3 regions of the Roseibium sp. RP-7 genome follow, and region 1 is predicted to be linked to each of the others. Evidence: riboswitches for the same ligand, from Rfam matches in the RefSeq annotation. Region 1 holds a riboswitch; each other region holds the start of a gene.

The links. A riboswitch is a leader RNA that binds a small molecule or an ion and turns the genes downstream of it on or off. The one in region 1 is predicted to bind thiamine pyrophosphate.
Region 2: it holds a riboswitch for thiamine pyrophosphate, as region 1 does, so the genes downstream of both, thiM (hydroxyethylthiazole kinase) here and ACVDG9_RS21720 (ABC transporter permease) in region 1, are expected to answer to the same signal.
Region 3: it holds a riboswitch for thiamine pyrophosphate, as region 1 does, so the genes downstream of both, thiO (glycine oxidase ThiO) here and ACVDG9_RS21720 (ABC transporter permease) in region 1, are expected to answer to the same signal.

What each region holds. Positions count from the first base shown of each region.
Region 1 covers NZ_JBRKQA010000002.1:1,544,316-1,553,842, forward strand. Annotated here, with positions in the region: gene ACVDG9_RS21675 (YHS domain-containing (seleno)protein) at 1-235, opposite strand, end outside; gene ACVDG9_RS21680 (DUF1134 domain-containing protein) at 407-1,012, shown strand; gene ACVDG9_RS21685 (coiled-coil domain-containing protein) at 1,151-2,461, shown strand; gene ACVDG9_RS21690 (DeoR/GlpR family DNA-binding transcription regulator) at 2,610-3,392, shown strand; tRNA gene ACVDG9_RS21695 (tRNA-Glu) at 3,484-3,559, opposite strand; gene ACVDG9_RS21700 (hypothetical protein) at 3,695-4,051, opposite strand; gene ACVDG9_RS21705 (RluA family pseudouridine synthase) at 4,050-5,075, shown strand; gene rpoH (RNA polymerase sigma factor RpoH) at 5,253-6,137, shown strand; gene ACVDG9_RS21715 (ABC transporter substrate-binding protein) at 6,440-7,381, opposite strand; gene ACVDG9_RS21720 (ABC transporter permease) at 7,404-8,249, opposite strand; TPP riboswitch at 8,307-8,413, opposite strand; gene ACVDG9_RS21725 (hypothetical protein) at 8,495-9,527, opposite strand, start outside.
Region 2 covers NZ_JBRKQA010000002.1:485,367-494,893, reverse strand. Annotated here, with positions in the region: gene ACVDG9_RS16945 (hypothetical protein) at 81-488, opposite strand; gene ACVDG9_RS16940 (Lrp/AsnC ligand binding domain-containing protein) at 510-746, opposite strand; TPP riboswitch at 954-1,064, shown strand; gene thiM (hydroxyethylthiazole kinase) at 1,133-1,906, shown strand; gene thiD (bifunctional hydroxymethylpyrimidine kinase/phosphomethylpyrimidine kinase) at 1,943-2,749, shown strand; gene ACVDG9_RS16925 (TRAP transporter substrate-binding protein) at 2,751-3,857, shown strand; gene ACVDG9_RS16920 (OmpP1/FadL family transporter) at 4,526-5,731, shown strand; gene ACVDG9_RS16915 (SDR family oxidoreductase) at 5,799-6,578, opposite strand; gene ACVDG9_RS16910 (UDP-2,3-diacylglucosamine diphosphatase) at 6,848-7,651, shown strand; gene ACVDG9_RS16905 (glycosyltransferase family 4 protein) at 7,648-8,697, shown strand; gene ACVDG9_RS16900 (threonine ammonia-lyase) at 8,896-9,527, shown strand, end outside.
Region 3 covers NZ_JBRKQA010000001.1:2,288,991-2,298,517, reverse strand. Annotated here, with positions in the region: gene ACVDG9_RS10450 (TetR/AcrR family transcriptional regulator) at 75-665, opposite strand; gene ACVDG9_RS10445 (methyltransferase family protein) at 668-1,111, opposite strand; gene ACVDG9_RS10440 (CoA-acylating methylmalonate-semialdehyde dehydrogenase) at 1,234-2,733, opposite strand; gene ACVDG9_RS10435 (LysR family transcriptional regulator) at 3,074-3,955, shown strand; gene ACVDG9_RS10430 (thiamine phosphate synthase) at 3,983-4,588, opposite strand; gene ACVDG9_RS10425 (thiazole synthase) at 4,585-5,358, opposite strand; gene thiS (sulfur carrier protein ThiS) at 5,364-5,561, opposite strand; partial or broken gene thiO (glycine oxidase ThiO) at 5,545-6,522, opposite strand; TPP riboswitch at 6,684-6,804, opposite strand; gene ACVDG9_RS10410 (P-loop NTPase family protein) at 6,852-7,376, opposite strand; gene ACVDG9_RS10405 (pirin family protein) at 7,523-8,458, shown strand; gene ACVDG9_RS10400 (DUF6030 family protein) at 8,427-9,269, opposite strand.

The DNA.
Region 1 (9,527 bases):
GTGCATAGGCTTCAGGATCCCGCTTGAAGGCGGCAAGATTGCCTTCATTGACGAAGATCCATTCCGTGCCACCCCATTTGTGCACATGGTTCCGCTTTCCCTTGCGCGGGTAACCATCGACGAAATAGCTCACCGGGTCATGTCCGCCGAGCGCGTATCCCGTGATCGGATCGGGAACGAAAACCTGGGGACGCGCGAAGACTTTCCCCGCAAAAAGACAGGAGAGCAGGATCAATACAGCACAAAGACATAACCTTGTCTTTTTTTGAGGCCAGCTTTCCATTGATTCGGCTTATGTAAGGTGCACCATCTCATGCGAATCAGCATGATATTGCATCAGTTTAACATTGCGGTCTGACCGAGCGGCAACAATCGGCGCGGCCAACAGATTTTGGGAGAATATCGAATGGCACAAAGTTCCCGGCGAGTTGTATCCCTGATATCGGCTGCGTTCCTGGCCTTGTGTGCATTTGCGTTTTCCAACCCGGCGTACTCCCAGAATTCCGGCAACGAGCCCATTCCGTCTGGACAAACCTACGACCAGGACGAAATCCTGCAGGCAGGCCACCAGTTCTTCGGCTCTGTTTCGGGTGGGCTTGCATCAGTCGTCGAGAAGGCCTTTTCCAGCTACGGCGAACCGAACGGTTACGTGCTTGGGGAAGAAGGCTCCGGCGCGCTTATCGCCGGCGCCCGCTATGGCGAAGGCAACCTCTACACACGCAACGCCGGCACTCACAAGCTGTTCTGGCAAGGCCCGTCCGTTGGCTGGGACTTTGGCGCGGATGGTGCCCGGGTGATGATGCTGGTCTATAACCTGCCCACCGTGAACTCCCTCTACACCCGCTTTGCCGGTGTCAACGGATCGGCCTACCTGGTCGGCGGGGTCGGCATGACCGTGCTCTTGAACAACGAAATCGTGCTGGTGCCTGTGCGCGCCGGTGTCGGCGCCCGTCTCGGGCTGAACATGGGATACCTGAAGTTCACCGACAAGCCGACCTGGAACCCGTTCTGATCGGACCAGGAAGGCGGCTGTCGCAACCTGCGACGAAGACGGGTTGCATTCGTTCCACGCAGGACACTTGGCGGCAGGCCTACTGTCGTCTAATGATGGAGTTGTGGGCGTTTTTTAGAACGTAACCGGGAGCCGGACTTGATTGAAGCAGCGATGTATGTGGCGCTGGGGTTTTGCACCGCCGGCCTGATCGGACTGGCAATCCTGCCCGCATTTTACCGCCGGGCCGCCCGACTGACCGAAGAAGCCCTGCGCGCCGTCAATCCGACCAGTTACGCTGAAGTCCGCGCTGCCCAGGACCAGGAACGCGCGCGCCATGCGGTCGAATTGCGCCGTGTCGAGAAGCGTCTCGACAACGAGCGTGAGAAGGCTGCGAAGTTTCAGCTCGAAACCACGCGGATGCGGGCGGAAGTTGAAGCGCTGACGAAATCTCACAAGCAAACGATTTCCGGCCTGGAAGCCAAGGTCGCCGCCCAGGCAAGTGATCAGCACGCTGTCGACATGCTGTCGTCCGAAGTGACCTCCCTGAAAAAGAAGCTGTCGGAAGCCGAACGGGCTCTTGCGGAAAGCTGGACAAAAGGCCCCGAAGACACGCCTGCCGAGGCGAAGCCGGAAGAACCCGCAGAAGACGACAGCGGCTGGCTGCCGGCGTCCGGCACCATGGCACTTGCGACAATCACCGGACTTGAAGCGGAAGTTGCCACTTTGAAGGCCAAGCTGGCCCGGTATGAGCCGACAGTTGCAGGCCAGATGGATGCTGCGCGCAGCGAAACCGCCAAGACAAGGCTCGCCGAACTGGAAGCCCAATTGGTCGACACGGAATCCAACTATGTGTCCGCACAGGCTGAAGTCACCCGTCTGTCGCTGATGCTGGACGCAGCCAGGCTTCCTGAAAACGAGCGCCAGAAACATCTTGATGCCGAGCTGGAAAAGCTTTCCGGCGAAGCCGCCCGCTACCAGGCCGACGCTGCTGAAAAAGACCGTGCGCTTCAGCGGATCACCGCCCAGATGGCAAAGCTGCAGAAGGACCTATCCTCGGTTCCTGCTCTCGTGGATCTGCGCCGCGATTTCCGCGCCCTTGCCGAAAAGCTGACCGGTCAGGCGTCTCCAGCCGTCAATGCTTCTGCCGCAGGCGCTCCCGCAAAGCCGGCACCGCCTTTCGTCCCGGTTTCTCTTCAGACCAAGGACAGCCCGCCGGAAGATCGCAACCGGCCTGGGGCATCCTCCAAGGAAAATCTGCAGGCAGACGCGGACCAGGGCACGACACAAGCTCAATCAAGATCCGGCGATATCGCCAACGCGGCTGAAGCGCTGGTGAGCAGGATCGTTGCCTCCAGCCGGAACAAGCCAAAGTCGGAGGCGGAAACAACGCCGGCAAGCACCGGCGCCGCGCAAGACAGCGACCGGAAAACGAAAGCCACGAAACAAAAAAAGAAAGATGTGGCTTGATCTGAGCAGGTCGCTCCGGTCATCTAGTCCGATGGACATTCGTCCGAATATTGAACGAACCTGACGCGCTGTTGCTCTTCGCCCGCATTTCCGTTTGCAGATGCAGGAACGCAGCCAGCCCGTCATGCACAGGATGAGTCTGCCGTATATGTTGATCGAACGCCACAACGCCATTCTCGAACTCGCACGGCAGATGGGCCGCGTCAGCGTCGACGATCTCGCCCGGCGGTTTGATGTCAGCCCGCAGACGATCCGCAAGGACCTCAACGAGCTTTGCGACCGGCGCCTGCTGGCGCGCACCCATGGCGGGGCCCTGCTGTCGTCCGGCATCGAAAATGTCGGCTACGAGGCCCGCAGGATCATCTCCAGCAGGGAAAAGGCAGACATCGGCGAGAAGGTTGCCTCGCTCATTCCCGACAACGCGTCCATCTTCATCAACATCGGCACCACCACGGAAGCGGTAGCACAGGCGCTGCTCCAGCATCGCGGCCTGATGGTGATCACCAACAACATCAACGTCGCCAGCCTGATGCGCGGCTATTCCCAGATCGAGGTGGTGATTGCCGGTGGCGTGTTGCGCCATTCCGACGGCGGCATTGTCGGCGAGGCCGCGGTGGACTTCATGCGCCAATTCAAGGTCGATTTTGCCGTCATCGGCGCTTCCGCGATCGATCCCGACGGCTCCCTGCTCGATTACGACTACCGGGAAGTGAAAGTCACCAAGACCATCATGGACAACGCCAGGCACGTCATTCTGGCCGCCGACAGCACCAAGTTCGAGCGCACTGCACCGGTCCGTGTCGGACACCTGCGACAGGTCACTACTTTCGTAACGGATTATTGCCCCTCGCCAGACTTCGCGCAGATCGCGCAAGACGCGGAAGTCGAGCTGATCGAGACCGGCCAGCAGGAAGACAGCACTGCCAGCTGATCGAACACAGCACTCCGTGTAACCGGTGCACAAACGGGTGGAGAACCCTGTGCGCAGGATGTGGATATGCTGTTTGTGCCTTGGGGAAAAATGGCACGCCCAACGGGACTCGAACCCGTGTTTCCGCCGTGAAAGGGCGGCGTCCTAGACCGCTAGACGATGGGCGCGCGGGGCTTGAGAAGCTCAGTGCCTCAAGCCGAGGACCGTGCGTATACGGCTGCATGACAAAAGACGCAAGCCCTAATTTTCATTTTTCTGTCACATGCCTGTTCATAACCGCGCGCCGTATGCGCGACGCTACGTCAGCGCGCGACAAAATCCGTGCGACCCAGTTGCTTGCCCGTGACAGGATCGAAGCGCAGTAGCGCCGTCTTGCTGCCTTCGCGCACCAGAACCAGCAAGAGACCGTTCGAAAGGTCGGCCTGCAAAATTTCCGCGTCAGCGCCAACTGCCACTGTTGCGGCATATTGATCGGCTGAAACATCGGACTTATTGGAGTTGATCTTGTAGAGAATTGCTGCAAAGACAGCGATAAAGCCGGCGATCATGACGAGGGACGAGCCGAGCAACAGACGCTTCAGCTTGGCCTGGATGCGTTCGGCCGCAGGATCAAGCGGCTTTTCACCCGGCCCCTCATCCCGATAATCAGGTTGTGACATGACAGACAATTCCCTCGAGTATCCGGCCGGTCTGGACCAGGATTTCAGTTTAACAGTTGATGCAGCCGATGCCGGGAAACGGCTGGATGCGGTGCTGGCGGCTCATCTGGAAGCCCTTAGCCGCAACAGGATCCAGTCCCTGATCAAGTCCGGGGACGTCACCGTCGGCGGCGCGAAAATAGTGGAGCCGAAATACCGGGTCAATGAAGGCGATGCCCTGACCCTCACTTTGCCGCAGGCGGAAGACCCCGAGCCCAAGGGCGAGGACATCCCCGTCTCGGTCGTCTTTGAGGACGAACATCTTATCGTGGTCGACAAACCGGCGGGGCTTGTCGTCCATCCTGGCGCCGGCAACTGGACCGGCACCCTCGTCAATGCACTCATCCATCATTGCGGTGACAGCCTTTCCGGCATCGGCGGCGTGAAGCGCCCCGGCATCGTTCACCGGATCGACAAGGACACCTCCGGACTGCTTGTCGTCGCCAAGACCGACCAGGCCCACAAGGGCCTTGCAGCCCAGTTTGCCGACCACGGCCGCACCGGACCGCTGGAACGCGCCTATTCGGCTCTGGTCTGGGGAGCACCCTCCGGCCTGAAAGGCACGATCAACGCCAATCTGGCCCGCTCACAGGCAAACCGTCAGAAGATTGCCGTCGTCAAGACTTCCGGTCGCCACGCCATCACCCACTGGCAGGTGAAGGAGCGCTTCGGCAATGCCGAACAGCCTGCGCTCGCCTCGCTGCTGGAATGCCGCCTTGAAACCGGACGCACACACCAGATCCGCGTGCACATGGCTCATATCGGTCATCCGCTGATCGGTGACGACGATTACGGGTCGGGTTTCAAGACCAAGGCAAACAGGCTGGATGAGCCGCTCAAAAGCCTCGTGAACGGTTTTCACAGGCAAGCCCTGCATGCCGGCCTGCTGGCTTTCGAACACCCGGCAAATGGTAAAACCTTGCGCTTTGAGAGCCCTTACCCGGATGATTTCGCAAATCTTTTGTCCGGATTACAAAAATTTTAGGATGCGTTTTCGTTTTCTGACCATGCAATCGACCAATTTGGACCTATATTAGAAGCTTCTGTGTGCCTGTACGGACACTATTGTGCGTCCGCCTTCCCTCAAAAATGGCTTGCTTGCGTATCACTGCGGGGCAGCGGGAGGAAGGGGTCGCAAACTTGACGAAAGGGGGTGCATGTTATGGCCCAGAACGTTCCGACGCTTACAGCAGGGGAAGGCGGTCTCAGCCGGTATCTGGACGAGATCCGCAAGTTTCCAATGCTTCAGCCGCAGGAAGAGTACATGCTCGCCAAGCGCTACAAAGAGCATGAAGACCCTGAAGCTGCAGAACGCCTAGTCAATTCCCATCTACGCCTCGTCGCCAAGATTGCCATGGGTTACCGCGGGTATGGCCTGCCGATAGGAGAAGTCGTTTCCGAAGGCAACGTCGGCCTGATGCAAGCGGTCAAGCGCTTTGAACCGGACAAGGGATTCCGGCTCGCGACCTATGCCATGTGGTGGATCAAGGCGGCTATCCAGGAATACATCCTGCGCTCATGGTCCCTCGTGAAAATGGGGACCACGGCCAACCAGAAACGCCTGTTCTTCAACCTGCGTCGCCTCAAGGGCAAGATCCAGGCGCTGGACGAAGGCGATCTGAAGCCGCATCAGGTCTCTGAGATTGCCACCAAACTCGGGGTGTCCGAGGAGGAAGTGGTGTCCATGAACCGCCGTCTGGGCGGCGATGCCAGCCTGAATGCGCCCGTGCGCGCGGAAGCTGATGCCGGTGAATGGCAGGACTGGCTTGTCGATGAAAGCGACAGTCAGGAAACCCTGCTTGCCAATCAGGAAGAGCTGGACATGCGTCGCAAGATGCTGAACGACGCGATGGACGTGCTCAACGAGCGCGAACGGCGCATCTTTGAAGCACGTCGCCTGGCCGAAGACCCGATGACGCTGGAAGACCTTTCGGGCGAATTCGGCGTCAGCCGCGAGCGCGTCCGCCAGATCGAGGTTCGCGCTTTCGAAAAGGTTCAGAAAGCCGTGCGCAACAGCGCCCGGACAATGGACCAGCCCACGGCCTGAGATAGCCGAACCTGGAAGAAACAAAAAAGCGCTGGAGCCCGGGCTCCAGCGCTTTTCTTTTGCTTGAAAGTCCTTCCCGGTGTCATCCCGGACGCAGCACAGCGAAGATCCGGGATCGGAGAGCCCAGACGCCATCGACTGAAAACCACAGACACTTACGGAGACTTCCGCCTCCCCGGTCCCGGCTCGCGCTACGCTTGGCCGGGGTGACGACCGAGAGAGGGAGCTTCTTTGCCGGTGGTCAGAAGCGCTGGAGACTGGCTCCAGCGCCGTCTTGTCCTTGGCAACGTTCCTTCAACTCCTCAGCGGATTTCGGCTGTGTAGCTCTCCACCGGCACGACTTTGCTGATCAGACCGGCTTCGGCCATGAATTCCGCAAAGCGCTGGTAGCGGCCTTCATCAAGTGCAGCGGGACGCTTGGCGAACCGCGGCAACGTATCGAACCATGCCCGCCTGTTCAGCTCGTCATTGAGGTTCGGATACGCTTCTATGAAGGCATTCCAGGCTTCTTCCGGGTGATTGCTCAGATAGATGGTGGCCGCTTCCACGGCTGCCAGGAACCTGGCAAAGCGGGGATCGTCCGTCTTGTCCTTGTTGACGACATAGATCAGCTCATCAAAGATCGGCACACCGTTTTCTTCCGGGAAGAAAGCCTTGCCGGGTTTGCCTTCGATTTCGAGCTGGGTGAGCTCGAAATTGCGATATGCGCCGATCACCGCATCCACCTGACCGGCAAGCAGAGAGCCTGACAACGCGAAATTGACGTTCACCAGCTCGACATCATCCATGGTCAAACCGGCCGAACGCAGCATCTGGCCCAGCATCGCGTCCTCGAAGCCGGACACGGAAAAACCGACACTCTTCCCCTTGAGGTCCTTTAGTTCCTGTATCGGGCCGTCCTTCAGCACGATGAGAGAATTGAGGGGCGTTTCCACCAGCGTACCGATCCATTTCAGCGGCAGCTCTTCCTCGATTTGCGCATGAAGCGTCGGCTGATAGGACACCGCGATATCGCCCTGCCCGGCAGCAACCAGTTTCGGCGGCATTGCCGGGTCCGCCGGTTCGATGATCTCAACCTCGAGGCCTTCTGCCTCGAAGAAACCCTTGGTCTGCGCAGTTACCAGCGGCGCGTGATCCGGATTGATGAACCAGTCGAGCAGCAAGGTCAGTTTCTCACTGGCCTGTACCGGCCCCGATGCCAACAGCCCGGCGGCCAATGCGAGTGACAGGATTTGTTTTTTCATGAGGTCCTCCGTAGAGCGGCAGCTAGGTGAGCGGCTGCCAGGGAACAAGAAGTCGGGTGAGATGGTTCACGGCAAAGCGCATGATCAGCACCATCGCCGCGAGCAGGATCAGGGCGGCGAACATCATGTCCGCCTGCATCCGGTTGCTGCTTTGAAGCATGATGAAGGCAAGGCCTCCTTTTGCCCCGGCCCATTCGCCGATGATCGCCCCCATGGGAGCGAACACCGCGGCCACCCGCAGGCCGGAGGCAAACGCCGGCAAGCCTGACGGCAGGCGAAAGAACCAGAGTTCCTTCAGGCGAGACAGACGATAAAGCCGGGCGAGATCGCACAAACCCGGGTCAAGCCGCTGCAGGCCATCGAAAAACGTCGATGTGACCGTGAAGAAGATGACCAGGATGATGACGACGATCTTGGAGGCCAGCCCGAAACCGAGCCAGAGCACCAGGATCGGCGCGATTGCGAAAACAGGCAGGGCCTGCGTCACCAGAATGGGCGGCATGGCAAATCTTGCAGCAATCGGAAACAGCCACAAAAGAACGGAAAGCAATGCCCCGGCGGCTGCCCCCAGCACAAACCCGAGCACCGTCTCATAGGCGGTGATGCCGGCATGATGCAGAAGGAAGCCTGCGTGTTTGACAAAGGCTGTAAAGACGCGGTCCGGACCCGGCAGGATATAATGCTGGGTGTCGAACACATGGACGATTGCCGCCCAGATAACGACAGTCAGCAGCAGGCCGAGTATGGTCCTGGCAACAGCTTTCACAAACGCCATCATCCCGCAGCCCCCGCCGCCATTGGCCAACAGGAACGCATGAAAGCCGATACCGGCATTCGGATGTGCGGCGACCGCAGTGGTCGCAGACAAGTACGCATAGGATCTCCCGTCTTCGGACAAGCCGAAAATGACAATGGAGATCCGGGAATAGGCTAAGGATTCCGTCCCTTCGCCGGCATGACCCGGATCAGGTTCTAAGGGTTCGGCATTACGCCATCTCAGCTCCGGTAACCGGAACACCCCTCGGACCAAGCCGGACCATGCCTTGTGTGACGGAAAAAGGCAAGCCGCCGTGAGGCGGCTTCTTCAGATTTTGAAAGGAGGCAGGTTGGCGCTTAGCCGGCTTGCCAGGACGTGATCGCCTTTTCAACGGCATCTGCACCGGCGGTTCCCTTTTCCAGGGTCAGGATGCCGCGCTTGCCGTTTTCGTAAAGCATCGGAATGTCGATCCAGCCGCGTTCGCGCAGCAGGGCGAGATTGCGTTGCTGCTCGTTCGGCAAGCTGGAAAGGGCAATCCAGAAAAAGCCCGGGGACACTTTCACGGAAGCGCCGATCAGCGCATCGCCACGAGCTTCTTCCGTAGGCTTCATGACCAGGCCTGGCACGTTGACGACGTCACCTGGAGCGAAGTTTTCCGGGAACTCGTACTTGATCTCGACCAGATGGCTGGCGGGCAAGGAAGTATCGTCATTCGGCTTGATGCGAATGTCGACCTTCACATCCCGCTCGGGGATTTCAATGGAGGCGCTCAGAACCGCGAGAGCCTTGCCGTCCAGATTCGTTTCTTCATCGACACCCCAAACGACAGCGCCTTGCGCAGCCGTTCCGGCACCGCCGGACTCTTCCCCTTCTTCGTAAAGGATAGAGCGCTGCACCGAGGAATCCGCAGCCGTAGCGGACGGAGCCGGTGAAGTTTCGTCCGGCGAAATGGCCGAGAGATTGTCTTCCGGCACCGCAATCGGGCTTTCGGTGGTCGCAGAAGACTGATCGTTTTCTCCGCTCGTCACGATGGACGGCTGGGAAGGTTCGGGCGCAGCGGAAGCTGGTGTATCGACCTGCGGTGTATCGGCCGGCGCAGGCGAATCAGACTGTCCGGTAATCGTCGTCGTGGTTACCGTGCGTGCATCCGGGGCAACCACATCCGTCTCGCCTTCGTTCAACAGGCGGTCGGTGTTTTTCGAAGGCTCTTCACCTTCTCCGGCAGGGGCAGCGGTCGAAGGCTCCGGCGTGGTGTCCGGCTGCGTATCGACAGGCGTTTGCGAAGAAGACGCAACCGGCACGTTGCCGCTATCGGCCGTCTCATCGCCCGCAGGCATCAGGAAATAGGCTCCGGCGCCCAGGAGCACCAGCAACAGGACACCCGCAGCA
Region 2 (9,527 bases), 1.1 Mb from region 1:
CGCTGGATCCCGGATCGGCACGCAGCTTTACTGCGCTTGTCCGGAATGACGGCGAATGCGGGTGGTTTCCGAAATCGGCCTTACTGCGACTTGTATTCGAACCGCTCAACAGCGCTCTTTGTGCCGTCCTTGAAGATCAGCTGCACGCTGATCGACTGTGCCGACCCCAGGGGCAGCTCCAGGTAGGGCTTGTCCTTCAGAACGACATTCTGGTTGTCCGGGTCACAGGCTTCCAGTTGCCATTCCTGCTCAATCGGATCGTCGTTCAGTCCGTAGAAGACATAGTCGATGCCGCACTTCCAGGATTCCAGGTGGGTGAAATAGATCAGCTCCTGGCCCTGCCAGTCGCGGAATGACACCCAGTTGGCCTTGGTAAGGTCCAGGATCTGCTTGATCTGCTCCGGCGGCATGCCTTGCGCGGACGCGGTCGATCCGATCGGAGCAAGAGCGAGGGGCAGGCAAAGGGCGGCGATTTTAATGAGTTTCATGGAAAATTTCCGGGTCTGAGTTCAGAAGGCCTTGAAGGTAATGATGGTTTTGGTGTCCTGAATGCCGTCGATCGGGTGGACCTTCTCGTTCACGAAGTGGCCAATGTCCGAACCGTCGTCGACATAGAATTTCACCAGAAGATCGTAGTCGCCGGAGGTGGAGTAGACTTCGGACGCAATTTCCGCATCGGCGATCGCATTGGCGACCTGGTAGGTCTTGCCCAACTGGCATTTGATCATCACGAAAAACGGTACCATGGGGCGCTCCGGGCAGTTGGTGTTTGAAGGGGGCGAACGTGTCACCTGAACCATCAGCCGGGCTGTTCGGTCAGCCAAGCATGCCGGGCAACAGATTCACGAAAGCAGACTAGGACATCGCCTATCTCCTCCCGCCAGTCAATTGCCGAGTAGCCGCTCTGCACAAGCCGGGTCTTGCAATCGCACGGCCGGCTTGTTAGCAGTGCAATCATCTCATGGGGGTGCCTGGCCATTCTGGACCGGGCTGAGAGGCGGCCTGCCAACTCCTTGAACCTGATCCGGCTGATACCGGCGGAGGGATTTGAGATCATGATGCACACACCACTCCCTTCAACACGTCCTTTCCGGAATACCGGCAACGGGCTTTCTGTCGCAGGAGAGCCGTCATGAGCCTTTCCGTTGCTGCTTCCACGCAAGCCCTGAGCGCCGAACAGGTCTTCACCCTTCTGGAAAGGGTGCGACAGAAAACGCCGCGCGTTCACGCCATCACCAATGCGGTCGCCCAGAGTTTCACCGCCAATGTGCTGCTTGCGCTCGGCGCCGTTCCTTCCATGACCATCGCGCGGGAGGAAGTTGCGGCTTTTGCCGGTGGGGCTGATGCACTGCTGGTGAACCTCGGCACCCTTGACGAGGAACGCCGTGCAGCCATTCCGCTAGCGATCGAAGCTGCCAGGACTGCCGGACGTCCGGTTTGTGTCGATCCGGTTTTCGTCAACCGGTCTCCCGTGCGCTGCGCCTATGCACGCGAATTGCTGGGCCTGAAGCCGGATCTGGTGCGGCTCAATCCGGAAGAACTCAACGCTCTCCTGCCGGAGCGGGCGGATGCCGATGCATTGATCGAGGCCGGAACGGTTTTTGCGGTCACTGGCCCGGAAGACAGGGTCGAGAGCCGCGGCGAGGATTTCCTGCTGCGCAACGGCGATCCGCTGATGTCACGCGTGACGGCCACCGGCTGTGCCGGCGGTGCGGTTCTGGCGGCGTTCCTGAGCATCGAAAAGGACAGGGCGCTTGCAGCTGCTTGCGGACTGTCCGTCTTCAACATTGCCGGCGAAATCGCGGCCAGCCGGTCAGGCGGGCCAGGCAGTCTGGTGCCGGAGTTGCTCGACACACTCTACTGCCTGACTGACCGCGACATTGAAGCCCGTCTCAAGACCGGCTGACGCCGCCTTTTCGGCATCTACTCCCAGGAGGTTCCCATGACCGCAATTGCGGTAACCATTGCAGGATCGGATTCCGGCGGCGGAGCCGGCATTCAGGCTGATCTCAAGACCTTTTCCGCAAACGGCGTCTTTGGTGCCAGTGTTATTGCAGCCCTGACGGCGCAGAACACGCTTGGCGTCAGCGCCATCCATGATGTGCCGCCGGAGTTCGTGCGGGCCCAGATGACGGCCGTCTTTTCCGACCTTGCCGTCAAGGCGACAAAGATCGGCATGCTGTCGCGTGTCGATACGATCGAGGTGGTAGCTGAAGGGCTTCGTGCACATGAGACTGGCCCGGTTGTGCTTGACCCGGTGATGGTGGCTGCCTCCGGTGACCCGTTGCTTGCCGACAGTGCGGTCGACACGCTGATTGCCTTGCTGCTGCCGCTGGCCGATATTGTTACCCCGAACCTGCATGAAGCTGCCCGCATGTTGCAGGGCGACGTCGCCGCAGACGAAACGCAAATGCAGGCGCAGGCAGAACGTCTGCTTGGTCTTGGAGCCAACGCGGTTCTGCTCAAGGGCGGGCACGGGTCTGGCGCGAATAGCGCCGATCTGCTTCTGGATCACAAAGGCAATGCGGTCTGGCTCAGGTCAGAGCGGATCAAGACCGACAACACGCATGGCACCGGTTGCACCCTGTCATCCGCGATTGCCTCGGGTCTCGCCAAGGGGCAGGAGATGGAAGCGGCGGTCAGGTCTGCCAAGTCCTATATTCAGGCTGCCATCGCCGCTGCCGACACGCTTCTCATCGGCAGTGGTCACGGGCCAGTCCATCATTTCCACGCGTTCTGGAGCAAGTGAGATGACCGATCAGCCAAAAACCGAAACCGGACGGATCAGCCGTCGCGGACTTCTGGGGGCTTCCGCCGCCGCCGGTGCAAGCGCATTGGCCGCCCCGGCGGTGGCGCAGGAGCAGGCGACGCTGGAATGGAAGATGGTCACATCCTGGCCAAAGAACCTGCCGGGGCCCGGGATCACGGCGCAGCGCATTGCCGACAGGATCGAGCTGATGTCCGGCGGTCGCCTGCGCGTTCGGCTTTATGCTGCAGGGGAACTGGTGCCGGCTCTGGGCGTGTTCGAGGCTGTCTCGGCGGGGACGGCGCAGATGGCGCACACGGCCTCGTTTTTCTGGCAGGGCAAGATCCCGGCTTCGGTCTATTTCACCGCGATCCCTTTCGGTTTGCTGCCGCATGAGCATATCACCTGGATTGAGCAGGGGGGCGGCCAGGCGCTTTGGGACGAACTTTATGCCCCGTTCGGACTAAGGCCCGTAATGGCCGGCAACACCGGCGTCCAGATGGGGGGCTGGTTCAAGCGCGAAATCAACACTCTTGACGATCTCAAGGGACTGAAGATCCGTATGCCGGGCCTTGGCGGCGAAGTGATGCATCGGCTTGGAGCGACGCCAGTCAGCCTGCCGCCTGCAGAGTTGTTCCAGGCGTTGGACAGCGGTGTGCTGGATGCGACGGAATTCCTGGGTCCCTGGTCGGACAGGGCAATGGGTTTCCAGAAAGCAGCCAAGTCCTACTACACGCCGGGGTTCCATGAACCCAACGGCACCGGTGAAGCGCTGTTCAACAAGGTGGCGCTGGAAGGTCTGCCGGAAGACCTTGGCGCCATCGTTCTGGAGGCCTGCAAGGCAGAAAACGGCCGCTCGCTTGCAGAAAGCGATTGGGAGAATGCAGGCGCACTGAAGCTCCTGCAGGAAGAGGACGGCGTTACCGTCCGTCCTTATCCGGACGACGTTCTGGATGCTTTGCGGGAGACTTCGGCAGTCGTGCTGTCCGAGTTCGCGAGCAAGGATGCGCTTAGCCAGAGGATCTACGACAGTCATATGGCTGCGCGGGCACGCCTTGCCCCCTGGAGTGACGTTGCCATGCGCCGCTTTCTCGAAGCTCGCGACAGCTAGGCTTGCCGCTTGAGGCTGCAAACAAGGAATGGAGTGCGGTCTTAGACCATCTCTTGCTGCGAGCCGGTGCAACCCACCGGTTCGCAGCTTGCAACCCGCCTTGCCGGAAAAGCTGTAATTGGCCGGACCGTGGCGCGTCGCCTGCTGACAAACTTCCTGACAAAAATTCAATTTCGAAAGGAAAGGCTACCGCGCAAAGGTGTGCCGACGCGGTTTCCGTTAGGAAAGGTGATTGGCGTTTTTACCAAGGAATATCAAGGAACTTGTCCTACAAAAGATCCACATTCCGTCACGAAACCTGTGGCAAAGCCGCAACGATTCACTGTTAAATTACGTTATCGGAAACTGACATTTCGGGTGCCTGTTTTTTAGGCAAATGTCTGAAAGTGTGTCGGTGCGATGACGAAGAGACTCTGAACCTGTCGTTTTTGAAGTGTTTTGAATGTCTACGCAGCAATACCTACCAGAAAAGCCGCGCATTTCGCATTGCAGCATGAAAAAACGACCGCATAACTGACGTAAATATTCAGTTGAAACGGACGGCATTCTCCTAAAACCCTGTCTCAGGTTGTCATCACACATCCGGTGGCTAGGGGATGGGAGGAAACTCAATGCCGTGGGTAAACAAGAAATCAGTTCTACTTGCTTCTACAGCTGTAGCTCTATCAATGGTTGCGAGTTCTGCGTTCGCAGGTGGTTTCGCACTTAGAGAGCAGAGCTCGTACTTTCAGGGCATGTCTTTTGCCGGGTATGGTACGTCCGGCGGTTCGATCTCTTCGATGTACTGGAACCCGGCGTCGCTTATCGGCGCTCAGCAGGGTCTCACCATCGAAGCGCATAATACGGGGCTCTTTCCAAGTTCAGATATCAACGGCACGCTGTCCGGCGGGTTCCTCGGTACGTCTTCAATCGGCAGTGGCGACATTGCTTCCGACGCGTTCATTCCCGCTTCGTACGCAGCCTACCGGCTGAATGAAAAGCTGATCTTCGGTGTCGGTATCAACGCACCCTTCGGCCTGTCGACAAAACCGGAGCAGAACTGGGCGGCCCAGTTCTATTCCCGTTCGTCTTCCGTGTTCTCGTTGAACGTCAACCCGACGGTTGCGCTTCAGATCAACGATATGTTCGCGATCGCGATCGGTGTTCAGGCGCAATACCTGGACGTGTCGCTGAAATCCGCCGACGCCACTTCCGGAGCGGGCTTCCCCCGTTCGAACCAGATCACTGGTGATGACATCGGTTTCGGTGTGACGGCTGGTCTGACGGTGCGACCGTTCGAGGGGACTGAAATCGGACTTGGATATCGCTCCGGTGTAGGTCACGATCTCGACGGCGACCTGTTCGCCGGTGGTGTCACAACGGCGATCGGCCTGGGTGTCGTTACGCCGGACATGATCAACCTTTCCGCAAAACAGAAGGTGACCGACAAGATCCGCGTTCTTGGAACGGTGGAATGGACCAACTGGAGCCGGCTCAAGTCGCCACGTGCGATCAACGACGCAACCGGCGCAGAGGCCACCGTCCTGCACTTCAACTATGACGACGGCTGGTTCTTCTCTCTGGGCGGTGAATACGACTTCAACGAAAAGCTGACCTTCCGCGGTGGCGTCGGTTACGAAATCTCGCCGATTGATGAAAAGATCCGCTCCACGCGTCTGCCGGACAATAACCGCTGGTGGCTGTCGGCTGGTGCCAGCTATACCTTCAACGAGCACCTGGCGTTCGATGTCGGCTACACGCACATCATTCCGGAATCGACCGATATCAACATCGATTCCAGTCACCAGGACTACAATGCGGCATTCGGTACCTATTCGGGGGATGTCGACAGCAGCGTCAACATCATCTCTGCCGCGCTGCGCTACAAGTTCTGATCAGAAAGATTAGCCGCTCAGGAAAGGCCGGGGCATATGCTCCGGCCTTTTTTGTTTCGGCAGGACCTTAGAACGCCGCCGGATAGAGCCCGCCATCCATCAGGATGTTCTGGCCGGTGATGTAACCGGCGTGGCGAGAGCACAGGAAAGCGCAGGTCTGGCCGAACTCCTCGGCTGAACCGAAACGTCTTGCTGGGATTTCCGCTGCCTGTGCCGCCCGGACATCCTCGATGCTTTTGCCTGACTGCTGCGCGGCGCGCTCGAAGCCGCCTTTCAGACGATCGGTGTCCATCTTGCCGGGCAGCAAGTTGTTGACCGTCACGCCGTGGGGGGCAAGCTGGCGGCAGACGCCAGCCAGGAATGCCGTGAGCCCCGCCCGAGCACCGCTGGACAGATCGAGACCTTCGATCGGCATCTTTACCGAAAGCGAAGTGATGTTGACGATGCGGCCGAAACCGCGCTCCTTCATGCCGGGAACAACCGCCTGGATCAGCTCGATGGGGGTGACGAAATTCTGCACCACACCTTCCATGAGCGCCGCACGGTCCAGCTCGGAATAGTCGCGCCGGGGTGGGCCACCATTGTTGTTGACCAGGATGTCCGGATCCGGGCAGGCCGCCAGAAGCGCTTCTTGTCCCTCCCGTGTGGAAACATCCGCTGCGATGGCGGCAACGCTCACGCCGAAGCGGTTCTGCAGCAGGGTGCGGGTTTCTTCCAGAACCGTTTCGTTACGTCCGTTCAGGACGATGTCGCAGCCTGCTTCCGCCAGTGCTTCGGCGCAGCCCTTGCCGAGGCCGCGGCTTGACGCACAGATGATTGCCTTTTTGCCCTTGAGGCCGAGGTCCATGAACGTTCTCCTTGATGCAGGTTGGACATGCTTTGTGGCTGGCAAAACCCGATGCTGTCAAATGCCGTCAGGGACATATGGAGCCGGTCAGCATCCCGCAAGATGTTCGTGAAGCAACGGAATGAAGTGAAGAAGGCCAATACGCGATCCGTGCCGGTGTTAATCATTAAGCTGGAAAACAAACAGGCCCGGCGAAGTCACGCCGTTTGTCATAATAGTGATACTTGAATCGCGTCTATAGCGCTCCAAAGGGAATTTGGAGAAGTGCTATGTCTACCGCTGAGGCATCGCGGCATTACCGGGCCTTGTTTATTTCCGACGTCCATCTTGGCACGCGCGGTTGTCAGGCGGAGATGCTGCTGGACTTTCTGAAGGACAATGAAGCCGAGACCATCTACCTGGTCGGCGACATTGCCGATGGCTGGCGTCTGCGGCGGTCCTGGTACTGGCCACAGCTTCACAACGACGTGGTGCAGAAGATCCTGCGCAAGGGGCGCAAGGGAGCCCGGGTCATCTATATTCCGGGAAATCACGACGAGTTTCTGCGCAGCTTCCTCGGTACGCATTTCGGCGGTGTGGAAGTGACCGACAGTATCATTCACGAAGCTGCCAACGGCAAACGCTACCTGGTCATTCATGGTGACCAGTTCGACGTGGTGATCCGCCATGCCAAGTGGCTGGCCTTCTTTGGCGACAAGGCCTATGTGACCGCGCTCGGCGTCAACACCTGGCTCAATGTGGTCCGGCGCCGTCTCGGCCTGACCTACTGGTCATTGTCCGCCTGGGCCAAGTTGAAGGTCAAGAACGCGGTCAGCTTTATCGGACGTTTCGAAGAAGCCCTGTCCGACGAGGCGCGCCGGCAGGGCGTCGATGGCGTCATTTGCGGTCATATTCACCACGCCGCGGACCGTGATATGAACGGCATTCACTACATCAACACGGGTGACTGGGTGGAAAGCTGCACTGCGGTTGCCGAGCACCACGATGGAACATTTGAGGTGATCCGATGGGTGGACCGTACCCAGGAGGAGGCCGTGCCGGCGAAAGCCAAGGAAGCACCGGTCGCCGCATGAGTTCCATTCTGATTGTGACGGATGCCTGGCATCCCCAGATAAACGGTGTGGTTCGCTCGCTGGAGCGCACGGCCGAAGAACTCGAGAAGATCGGTGTGCGGGTGGAATTCCTGACCCCTCAGGAATTCACGACGCTGCCGTGTCCGACCTATCCGGAAATTCGCCTGTCGTTGACCCATCGCGGCATCGTGCGTCGGAAGATCGAGGATTACGGCTGCGAGCATCTGCACATTGCAACGGAAGGCCCGCTCGGGCTTCTGGCGGCAAGCGTCGCCAAGAAGGCTGGGCGTCCGTTCACCACGAGTTACCACACCCGGTTTCCCGAATATGTTTCAGCCCGGCTGCCGGTTCCGCTGACTTGGTCCTACAGCTGGCTGCGCCGGTTTCACAATTCCGGCTGCGGCTGCATGGTCGCAACACGGTCGCTGGAGCAGGATCTGCGTGACCGTGGTTTTACCAATCTGATGCGTTGGTCGCGCGGTGTGGATGAGCAGCAGTTCAAGCCTTACGAGGGTTCCGTTCTGCCAGCCGACCTGCCGCGCCCGGTGTTCATGTATGTCGGCCGGGTCGCAATCGAAAAGAACATCAAGGCGTTTCTGGATCTCGACCTGCCGGGATCGAAAGTGGTGGTCGGTGGTGGCCCGCAGCTCGACAGTCTGCGCCGGGAGTACCCGGGGGTGCATTTTACCGGTTCCAAGGTGGGCGAAGATCTCGCAAGGCATTATTCCGACGCGGATGTCTTCGTGTTTCCCTCACTCACCGACACCTTCGGCAACGTGATGCTTGAGGCCCTGGCCTGCGGCGTGCCGGTTGCCGCTTTCCCGGTAATGGGCCCGCTCGACGTCATCAGCGATACGGGGGCGGGTGTCTTGTCGGAAGATCTGCGCGAAGCGGCTGAAGCCGCGCTGGATATCCCACGCGAACATTGCCGCACGATTGCCATGAATTACACCTGGGCGGCCAGCGCACGCCAGTTCCTGGACAATTGCATTGAAGCCCAGGACATACACAACGCCCGTACGACGCAGGGAAAAGCCGCCGAATAAGGCGGCTGCCCTGATGTGCGATGACGTCGCGCAGTGCGGCAAACGAAATTGACACCAAGACAAGTTCCCGCTGGAACTGCCCGCTTTCCTGTGAAAACACTTGCATCGAGACCCGGCCCTGAAAGAGGCCGAGGCATTGCCTTGTACGCTTCTGCGGCAGGCCTCCAAGCAGTTGTTTGACGTTTAGAGCGAGTTCCGATGACGAATATGCAATCGCTGCCTGTGTCTGAAGCAGGTTCGAAGTTGGCTGGTAAAACCGTTTCCATAGAAGATGTTGAAGCCGCAGCGGAGAGGATCCGAAGCGAGGCGCTGGTGACACCGCTCCTGAGACATCCGTTGCTGGATGAGGTAACCGGGGCAACTGTCGTCGTGAAACCGGAAAACCTGCAACGCAGCGGCTCGTTCAAGTTTCGCGGCGCCTTCAACCGCCTCAGCCTCATCCCGCTGGCAGACCGACCCAGGGGCGTTGTGGCCTGTTCGTCCGGAAACCACGCGCAGGGCGTTGCTGCAAGCGCGCAGCTGCTCGGCATGCCCGCAACCATCGTCATGCCGTCCGACGCTCCAAGGATCAAGCTGGAGCGCACACGCGGCTACGGGGCGACCGTCATCACTTACGATCGTGAGACCGAAGACCGTGACGCGATTGCAGGAGACCTGTGTTCCAAGTCAGGAGCGACGTTTGTCCACCCCTACAACGATGTCGGTGTCATCGCAGGGCAGGGTACAGTCGGACTGGAGATGGCAGCCCAGGCAGCTGCGCTGGGCCTGCAACTGGACGATGTGCTCGCCTGCACCGGCGGTGGCGGATTGTCCAGCGGTATTGCCCTGGC
Region 3 (9,527 bases), on a different contig from region 1:
TTCCAACAAACGCCCGAAAAAGGCAGCTGCTGCGTCTAACAGCCAGTGCCTTTAGCGGAGGTTCGCGGTGACAGCTATCGCACGAGACGATGCTCCAATTCGGAAAGCACCGCGGCGAGAACCGCTTCGGCGCGTTCTTCCGTGCACCTTGGCCTAAGGCGGGCAATCAGAAACGGGTCCCTGAACAGTTGCGTTGCGTCTTCAACCAATTCGCACGCCCTTTTCAGCTCGCATCCTTCAAATACGGCGCCGAGGATCCCTTCCAGCATTTTCCGTAATCTGCTCACATGGATGGTGACAGGTTCGGGATGCTCTCCAGCCAGTGTCAGATAGGCCCGGAACAGGTCCGGATCGTCGTCAAACCTTTCTGACTTGATTACGAGCTGCACCCTGACAAAAGCTGCCAATTTTGATTGCCAGCTTTCCGCAGCTGAAATTTCCACCTGAAGCGCAACTTCCACGTCTGCGAACCAGCGTTCCGCCAAGCCGGCCATGAGAGCCGCCTTGTTGGGAAAAAACCGGTAGACATTCGATTGCGACATCCGACAATCGGCCGCCAGATCAGTCACGGAAAAGCGCGGCGAACCTTGCCGCCGCAAGCGGTGTTCCGCAGCCTGCAGCAGACTCTCCCGGATTTCGGCGTTTTCAACCTTCGGTCTTGCCATTTCTAAAGCCAGCGCCTCACATTTTTTCTGTAGTCCAGGTAAGGCTGGCCAAACGTCTTCTCGGCGTTCCGCTCCTCAATCGGGATATACCAAAACTGCGCGGCCAGAAAAAAGACGATTGCGAAAAGGACGTTCAATGCTTCGTTGGTGCAGACAGCGACCCCGAGCAGCATCAACAAAAACCCAAGATACATCGGATTGCGCGAAAGCGCGTAGATGCCGGAGGTGACCAAGCGGGTTGGTTGTCGGAACGTATGGATTTCCGTTTCTTGCGAAAGGAAAGTGCCATGCCCCTTTTTGAGGAAAAACAATCCCAGAGCGACAACTACCAAACCGGTCCACTGGAACGGTGCAGGAAGCATGGGCGAACCGGGAGACAATATCGTAACCGGGACCATCAACAACAGGAACAGGCCGAAAAGGACAGGCGGAATTATCTGAGGCATGAGAGGTCTCCAAGCGCACTTCATAATAAATAATAAAATTCATCTTTTATCATTTTACAAGACAAAAAAGAGGCGCTCCAGGCGAAGCCGGGAGCGCCAGACCGGACTTGGTCCGGGAGGAATTACTTCATCGTCGGGATCACGAACTCGGCCCCGTCCTTCAGACCTGACGGCCAGCGGGAGGTCACGGTCTTGGTGCGGGTGTAGAACTTGAACCCGTCCGGACCATGCTGGTTGAGATCGCCGAAGCCGGACTTCTTCCAGCCGCCGAAGGTGTGGTAGGCGAGCGGCACAGGGATCGGCACGTTGATGCCAACCATGCCGATGTTGATGCGGGACGCGAAGTCGCGGGCGGTGTCGCCGTCACGGGTGAAGATCGCAGTGCCGTTGCCGTATTCGTGGCTGAGCGGCAGATCGAGAGCTTCTTCGTAGGTCTCTGCGCGAACCACGGACAGGACCGGACCGAAGATTTCGGTCTTGTAGATGTCCATGTCCTTGGTGACGTTGTCGAACAGGCAGCCGCCCATGAAGAAGCCGTTCTCATAGCCCTGCATGGAGAAATCGCGGCCATCGACAACCAGCTTCGCACCTTCCTTGATGCCCTGATCGACGAGACCCTTTACGCGGGCAAGCGCTTCCTTGGTCACCAGCGGACCGAAGTCGACGTCATTGCCAGCCGTGTACGGCCCGATCTTCAGTGCTTCCACCTTCGGCGCAAGCTTCTCGATCAGTGCATTTGCAGTGCTTTCGCCAACCGGCACGGCAACAGAAACAGCCATGCAACGCTCGCCGGCCGCGCCGTAACCGGCACCGATCAGAGCATCGGCCGCCTGATCAAGGTCGGCATCCGGCATGATAATCATGTGGTTCTTTGCGCCACCAAAACACTGGGCGCGTTTGCCGGATGCAGTTGCACGGGCATAGACATACTGGGCAATCGGCGTGGAACCGACGAAGCCGACAGCCTGGATGGTTTCATCGTCCAGGATTGCATCGACCGCGCTCTTGTCGCCGTTGACGACGTTCAGAACACCTTCCGGCAGACCGGCTTCGATCATCAGTTCAGCAAGCATGATCGGCACGGACGGATCGCGTTCGGACGGCTTCAGGATGAAGGCGTTGCCACAAGCGATCGCCGGGCAGAATTTCCACATCGGGATCATGGCCGGGAAGTTGAACGGCGTGATGCCGGCAACGACGCCAAGCGGCTGGCGCATGGAGTACATGTCGATGCCAGGACCGGCGCCTTCGGTGAATTCACCCTTCAGGAGATGCGGCGCACCAATGCAGAACTCGGCGACTTCCAGACCGCGGATAACGTCGCCCTTGGCGTCCGGAATCGTTTTGCCGTGTTCGCGGGAAAGAGCTTCAGCCAGCTTGTCCATGTCGCGGTTGAGAAGATCTACGAACTTCATCATCACGCGAGCGCGACGCTGCGGGTTGGTGGCAGCCCAGGCAGGCTGTGCGGCAGCAGCATTGGCAATTGCCGCGTCCATCTCGGCCTGGCTGGCCAGGGCGACCTGCGCCTCGACTTCACCGGTTGCCGGGTTGTAGACGTCTGCAAAGCGGCCGGAGGTTCCCTCCACGTACTTGCCGCCGATAAAATGACCGATCTTCCGCATGTCGCGTTTCTCCCAATATGTCCTGACACCAGCCAAAAGGATTTTGGGCGAGCGTCCGAGATGATGTCTTTCTGACTTTTATTTTTGCTACAAACAAGAACCAGATTTCCGGACCCGTTGTGCGTTTTTCGAAGTTATGCAATAAAACGCCACGAAGCGTTTGAGACAAACGATAGGTCCATTCCCCCTCGGTTGTCATCCCGGCTGAAACTTTACCAAAAGCCGGTGTGCAGCAAGGCGTGAACTCACCACCATGAACGCGGCGGCCATCGTGCCTGGTATCTGACATCAGCTGAAAAAACAAAACGGAGTGGCTGGTCATCGCGGAAAGCAAATCGACATGAACTGGGACGACATCCGCATCTTTCTCGCGATCGCTCGAACAGGACAAATCCTGGCGGCAGCGCGCCGTCTGGGCCTCAACCACGCCACGGTGGCGCGCAGGCTGACGAGTCTCGAAGACAGCATCGGCACACGCCTCTTCGACAGATCAACATCCGGCTGCCTTCTGACGGAAGCCGGCAGCCGCTTCTTTGACCGGGCAGAACGGATCGAAGCCGAGGCGGTGGCAGCGGAAGCCGACCTGACAAACAATACGCCGGAAATTTCCGGAACCGTTCGCATCGGTGCGCCCGATGGTTTCGGTGTTGCGTATCTTGCGCCCCGGCTTGGCAAGCTCACGGAAAAACATCCCGGACTGACGGTGCAGCTCGTTCCCGTACCCCGCTCCTTCTCGCTCTCGCGCCGTGAAGCTGATATCGCCGTGACAATAGACAGGCCGGAAACAGGCAGGCTGGTTGCCGGCAAGCTCGTCGACTATTCGCTCGGCCTTTATGCGTCAAAAACCTATCTGGAAAGCCGGGGAGCGCCTGCCTCCGCAAGCAATCTGATCGACCACGATCTTATTGGCTACGTGGAAGACCTGCTCTATTCGCCATCGCTGAACTATGGCACCGAGATCCTGAAAGACTGGACCGCGCGATTTGAAATCGCCTCCGCACTCGGCCAGACCGAAGCAGTCAGGTCCGGCGCCGGTATCGGCATCCTTCACGATTTTATCGCGCGCGACAATGCCGACCTGATCGCCGTTCTCCCGGAGATAAAGCTTCACCGGGCCTACTGGATGGTGACACATGAAAGTTCACGCCCTCTCCGCCATGTTGCCACGGCACAGGATTTTCTGCGCGACCAAGTCGCGCGCGATAAAGCGATTTTCGTTTAACCAGGCCGAAGGCGAAACGCACCCAACCTACCGCCAGGGATCTGTCGCCATTATCCATTCCCTGGTGCGCGCTTCCGGGTCGGCATTCCGGGTGATGTCGGTGACAACGGCTGCGATATCTGCGCCGTTCTCGAACACACCCGGCAGACGTTCCGGATTGAGGCCGCCAATAGCAACCAGCGGCAATTCGCCGATCTGCCGCTTCCACCGACCGACCTTTTCAACGCCTTGGGGCGCCCATTTCATTTCTTTCAGGATCGTCGGATAGACAGGCCCCAGCGCGACATAATCGGGCTCGATAGAAAGAGCGATTTCCAGTTCCTCTCCGTCATGGGTCGAAACGCCAAGTTTCAGACCCGCCTTGCGAATGGCCGCCACATCGGCATCAACAAGGTCTTCCTGACCAAGGTGGACAAAGTCGCAGTCCAGTTCAATCGCGAGCTGCCAATAGTCGTTCACGACAAGTTGGCAGCCGTGCTTTTCGCAAGCGCTCTTGGATGCTGCGATTTCCTTGCGCAGGACTTCGTCGCTAGCGTCCTTGATGCGCAGTTGAACCAGTTTGACGCCAAGCGGAACCAGCCGCTCGATCCAGTCGGAACTGTCGACGATGAGGTAAAAGGGATCGAGCTTCATTCAAACACCGCCATTCCGAGAACCGGGGTAGAAGGAACCGCCATGTCGCGAGGTTCCAGGGGTTGAGCTTCATAGGCCAGGCGACCGGCCTCAATTGCAACTGCAAAGGCTTTAGCCATTGCGACAGGGTCTCCGGCCTTTGCCACAGCCGTATTCAGCAGCACCGCATCGAAACCGAGTTCCAGAACAGCGGTCGCATGGGACGGTCTGCCAAGACCGGCATCCACAACAAGTGGGATGCCTTTGAAGTGACTGCGATAGGCACGAAGGGCATCCGGATTGACCGGCCCTTTCGCCGAACCGATTGGCGCACACCAGGGCATCAACACCTGGCACCCCGCCTCAAGCAACCGTTCGCCGACGACAATATCGTCCGTCGTATAGGGAAACACCTTGAAGCCGTCATCGCTCAGGATACGTGCGGCTTCCACGAGGCCAAAGACATCCGGCTGCAGGCTGTCATGATGACCGATCACTTCCAGCTTGATCCAGTCGGTTCCAAAAAGGTCGCGTGCCATTTTTGCGGTGGTGACGGCTTCCTTCACCGAATGACATCCCGCAGTGTTGGGCAGCACCTTGACGTTCAGTTCCCGGATCAGGTCCCAGAACCGGCCGCCTCCGCCACTTCCTGCCGTTTCGCGCCGAAGGGACACCGTCAGAATTTCAGCCCCAGATACCTTCACCGCGTCCGACAGAATTTGGGGTGATGGGTACTGGGCAGTTCCAAGCAGGAAACGCGACGCAACGCTTTCGCCATAAACTTCAAACATGGGCGTCATCCTCCCTGCATCGGCGACAGGATCTCGATACGGTCGCCAGCTTGAAGGACGCAAACGCTTCGTTCTTCAGCACAAACCAGATCGCCGTTGCGTGCCGTTGCAAGAAACTCGTGGTCATAGGCCAGTTCGTCCAGAAGCGCAGCCAGCGTCGCGCTGACAACTTCCTGAGGTTCGCCGTTAATGGTTAGCTTCAAGGGACTTCTCCTGAAGGTGTTGCATGATCCTGTCTGCCGCCTCCATGGCAAAATTCGGAGCAAGCAGGAAGCCGTGCCGGTAGAATCCGTTCATTGACAACGTGTTGCCGGTAAACGTGAGACGAGGAAGATTGTTTGGATATGCCGGGCGGAGGCCCACCCCGGTTTCGATGATCTTTGCCTCGGCAAATCCCGGATGCAGGCTGTAGGCGGCATTTAGAAGTTCCATGGTGGACCGAACGCTGACCGCTCCCTGGTCACCGCTTTCGATCATGGTTGCCCCGACCATGAAGACACTGTTGTCACGAGGCACCACATAGACCGGGATGCGCGGGTGCAGAAAACGCACCGGCCGCGAGAGGGAGACATCCGGCGCGTGGAGGATCAGCATTTCACCGCGTACGGGACGCAAATGCGGATCCGGCGAGGCCATGCCGGTACAATCGGCGACAAGATCGGTCGCCGCGGTGAAATGCTGCGCCTCTAACCTCACCTTGGCACCGCTTTCAGACACCTTTGCCCGCAATGCCGTGAGGGCCTGCCGCGGATCGAGATGGGCTTACGCGGCAAAATGGAGCCCCTTTGCAAATCGGCCTGCGAGGTCCGGCTCGAGTGCGCCCAGCGCGTCAGTTTCGAGCCAGACAAAGCCGCTGGTTCGAGAAGCAAAGCGACTTAACTCGCCGGTATCGCGCGGCGCGGCAACAACCAGCGTGCCATTGTGCCGGACCTGTCCCGGCAGGACCTTGCTCCACCAGCCAATGGAGGCTTGCCCGAGCCGCAGAACATCTTCCTCGGCACTTTCCCGCTCACACCATGGCGCCAACATGCCGCCTGCCAGCCAGGAGGCACTGGCGGTGAGATCCTTGTGTTTTTCCAGCAGCTCCACCCGCACACCGCCCGAGACAAGCTCATGTGCCAGTGCCAGACCGGCGACACCCGCCCCTTTGATACCGACCTTCATTCCGCCTCACCTGCCAGGGTGGACGTCAGTCGTTCGACATCACGGAATGTCTGATAGCCCGCTTGCATTCAACGGATCTCCGCAAGGACCGGAAAAGGTCCCGCATTTCGGACATTCGGCTTGGAAAGGTGGCCGGGTTGGAGCATTGCCGTGGCGAACGCAGCTGGCCGAGAACACCTTCCCTTCGCCAGCATGACCTGGATCAGGTTCGTCGGGTCCCTGCACTGCGCAAGTGCGCCAGCAGTATCTCAGCCTCTTCTGGAGGCACCCCGGGTGAACCCCTGTTGTGCCGCCCGTCAGGTGCACCTGTCAAGAGACAGGATGAGCCTTCATCCTTGTTGCCAGGGGCGCGCCAGAAAGTCGTCGATTTCGGCAAGGGTGCTGAACCGATAGACTTTCAGATGGTCCGGAGGTTCGCGGTAGATGTGCTCCAGCTTGGCTCTGGCGGAGTGTCTCGTTCGCCAGATGAACCTCAGGAATTCAACAGTTTGCCAGTTGAACTGCTCCGGGCAGCCCTCGGCCAGATCCGGACGGCTTTGCCCATTGTATTTCACCGACCGTTTCAACACTCGAAATATGCGGCGCATTACCGGAACATCGAGCCAGATGAAAGTGTCGGCACGTTCGATACGTTCCGCATAGGTGCTTGAATGACCGCCCTCGAAGATCCACACATCCTTCAGATGGACCTCATGCGTCAGCTGGTCTTTCTCTTCCCGCGTCCGCTCGTTCCAACCGGAGCGGTAGTGGATCTTGTCCATATGATAGACCGGCAGTCCGGTTTTCCGCCCAAGGGCAACGGCAAGCGTGCTTTTGCCCGACCCCGGGCCGCCAACGATCATCACGCGTTTCATGTCGCACCAAACAAAAGCAAGGAAGGGCCGGTCGTTATACAGATTGTGCAGGGGATGAAAACCCGAAACAGACTGTTCAATGGACACTTCGGCTTCGCTGGCCCTATCTAGTTTGCAAGACAGAATGTTCTTTGATGGAGAGGCAGATGAGCTGGTTGAATTGCCCTGATCCCGTACCGGGAAATGCTGCAAGCTGTGACCCGATTGAAACGATCATCGTACCGCGGACATCCGACCTCGGTGGATTTTCGGTAAGACGTGCCTTGCCGTCTGCCAGGCGGCGGATGGTTGGCCCGTTCATCTTCTTCGACCAGATGGGCCCGGCAGAACTTTTGGTCGGCGGCGGTATCGACGTTCGCCCGCATCCTCACATCGGGTTGGCGACAGTTACCTATCTCTTCGAAGGAGAGATGTATCATCGTGACAGCCTTGGAACGGAGATTGCGATTGCCCCCGGTGCTCTGAACTGGATGAGCGCCGGCAAGGGCATCGTGCATTCCGAACGTGAGAGGCCGGAACGCCTGCAGGAAAAACGTCCCCTGTTCGGCCTGCAGAGCTGGGTGGCCCTGCCCAAACACCTGGAAGAGACTGACCCGACCTTCCAGCACCACGGCACAGAAGAACAGCCGGAATTTGCCGACAAGGGCGCTTCAGTCAAACTTATCGCGGGCGAGCTTTATGGCCACAAGGCACCGGTGAAGACAGCGTCCGACATGTTCTATGCCGATATCACGCTGGAACCGGGAGCGAAGATCCCGCTGGATGCCGGGTGGGAAGAGCGCGGCCTTTACACGGTCTCGGGCCAGATCACCATCGCCGGCCAGAATTTCGATCCGGCCCAGCTGCTGGTGTTCAAGCCGGGTGATCATCTGGTGATCGAAAACACGTCTCCCGTGCCGGCCCGTTTCGTAGTGCTTGGCGGCGAACCGATGGACGGCCGGCGTTATATCTGGTGGAACTTCGTGTCTTCATCGAAAGAGCGCATCGAGCAGGCCAAGGAAGATTGGCGTCTTGGCCGTTTCGATACGGTACCCGGCGATGCGGAAGAGTTTATTCCCTTGCCTGACCGTCCGGGGCCCTGACACTCCAGCCGCTTTCCAGTGGCGGTGCTTTTTCGAACCTGTCGGCGGGCCGGATAAGGTCCGGCTCGCCAAAGTCTAGAATGATGTTGAGCCGTTGGCTTGCCAGCGGGTCCCCCGTCAGATTTGGATCTTCCGGCGAAACCGACAGCCGCACGCCCCGGTGTGTCGTCTCCAGTTGCCTGAACCCGGAAACCGCCTCGCGAAACACTTCCGGAACCGTCCAGCCATACCGAAGCGAGAGGGCGTCGATCACCAGCCAGACCGCATCAAGGCCGATCTGCATCTGGCGCGGATCCTCCACCACCAGCTTCAGCCGCAGATAATCGATGCTTTTTTCCGATGGGCCGCGCAGCAGAAAGAAAAGGGTTGTCGAGCCGTAGTCGACGCTGGGTGTGGTCAAGGGCACCAGGTCGGATGCACATTGCCAGCGGCCTTCACTGAAAGGTGCCCGGCTCCAGCCGGGATTTCCGAGCCCCAGAGACCGTAATTCGTCGCATAGCTGATCCGGCTGACCCAGGAAGCTGCGTTTCAGCTCCGCGGACAGTTCCGGTTCGGGAGCCAGCAGCACCTGCTTGGCCGGAGACTGCAGGGAAGAAAGCGGATCAGGCATCAAGGGGGCGGTTGCAACGCTTTCCTCACTCCCTTGCCCGGCAAGGTGCAGGAACAGGCCGCCAACGGCGAAACCGGCAGCCAGCAACGCCAGGGTTCCCCAGATGTAGTACGGCGTCACCTGAGCACGTTTACGAGATCTGGACGCGCGGGTTGGCAGGCCGGGCCTCCTGGGCTCGCCTCCTTCAGACAGAGTTTCCATGTCCGGCTCGGCCCAGCGCGGGCCCCTGGAACGGTGCCCCGGCCTCGAACTGGATTGCGCTCCCCTGCCCGTCCGGTCTGCCGACATTGCAGCCGATCCAAGCAAATGCCTGAGCTTGTCTGCGAAACCTGCCATTCAGTCCCTTAACACCGCGATCCTCAACCGAGTGGTCAAGGGCACGGGATTTATCAAACCAATACCTTGAAAAGGCAACCGGATACCTGTCATGTAAGCGCCGCTTCCACGGTCGCGCAGCCA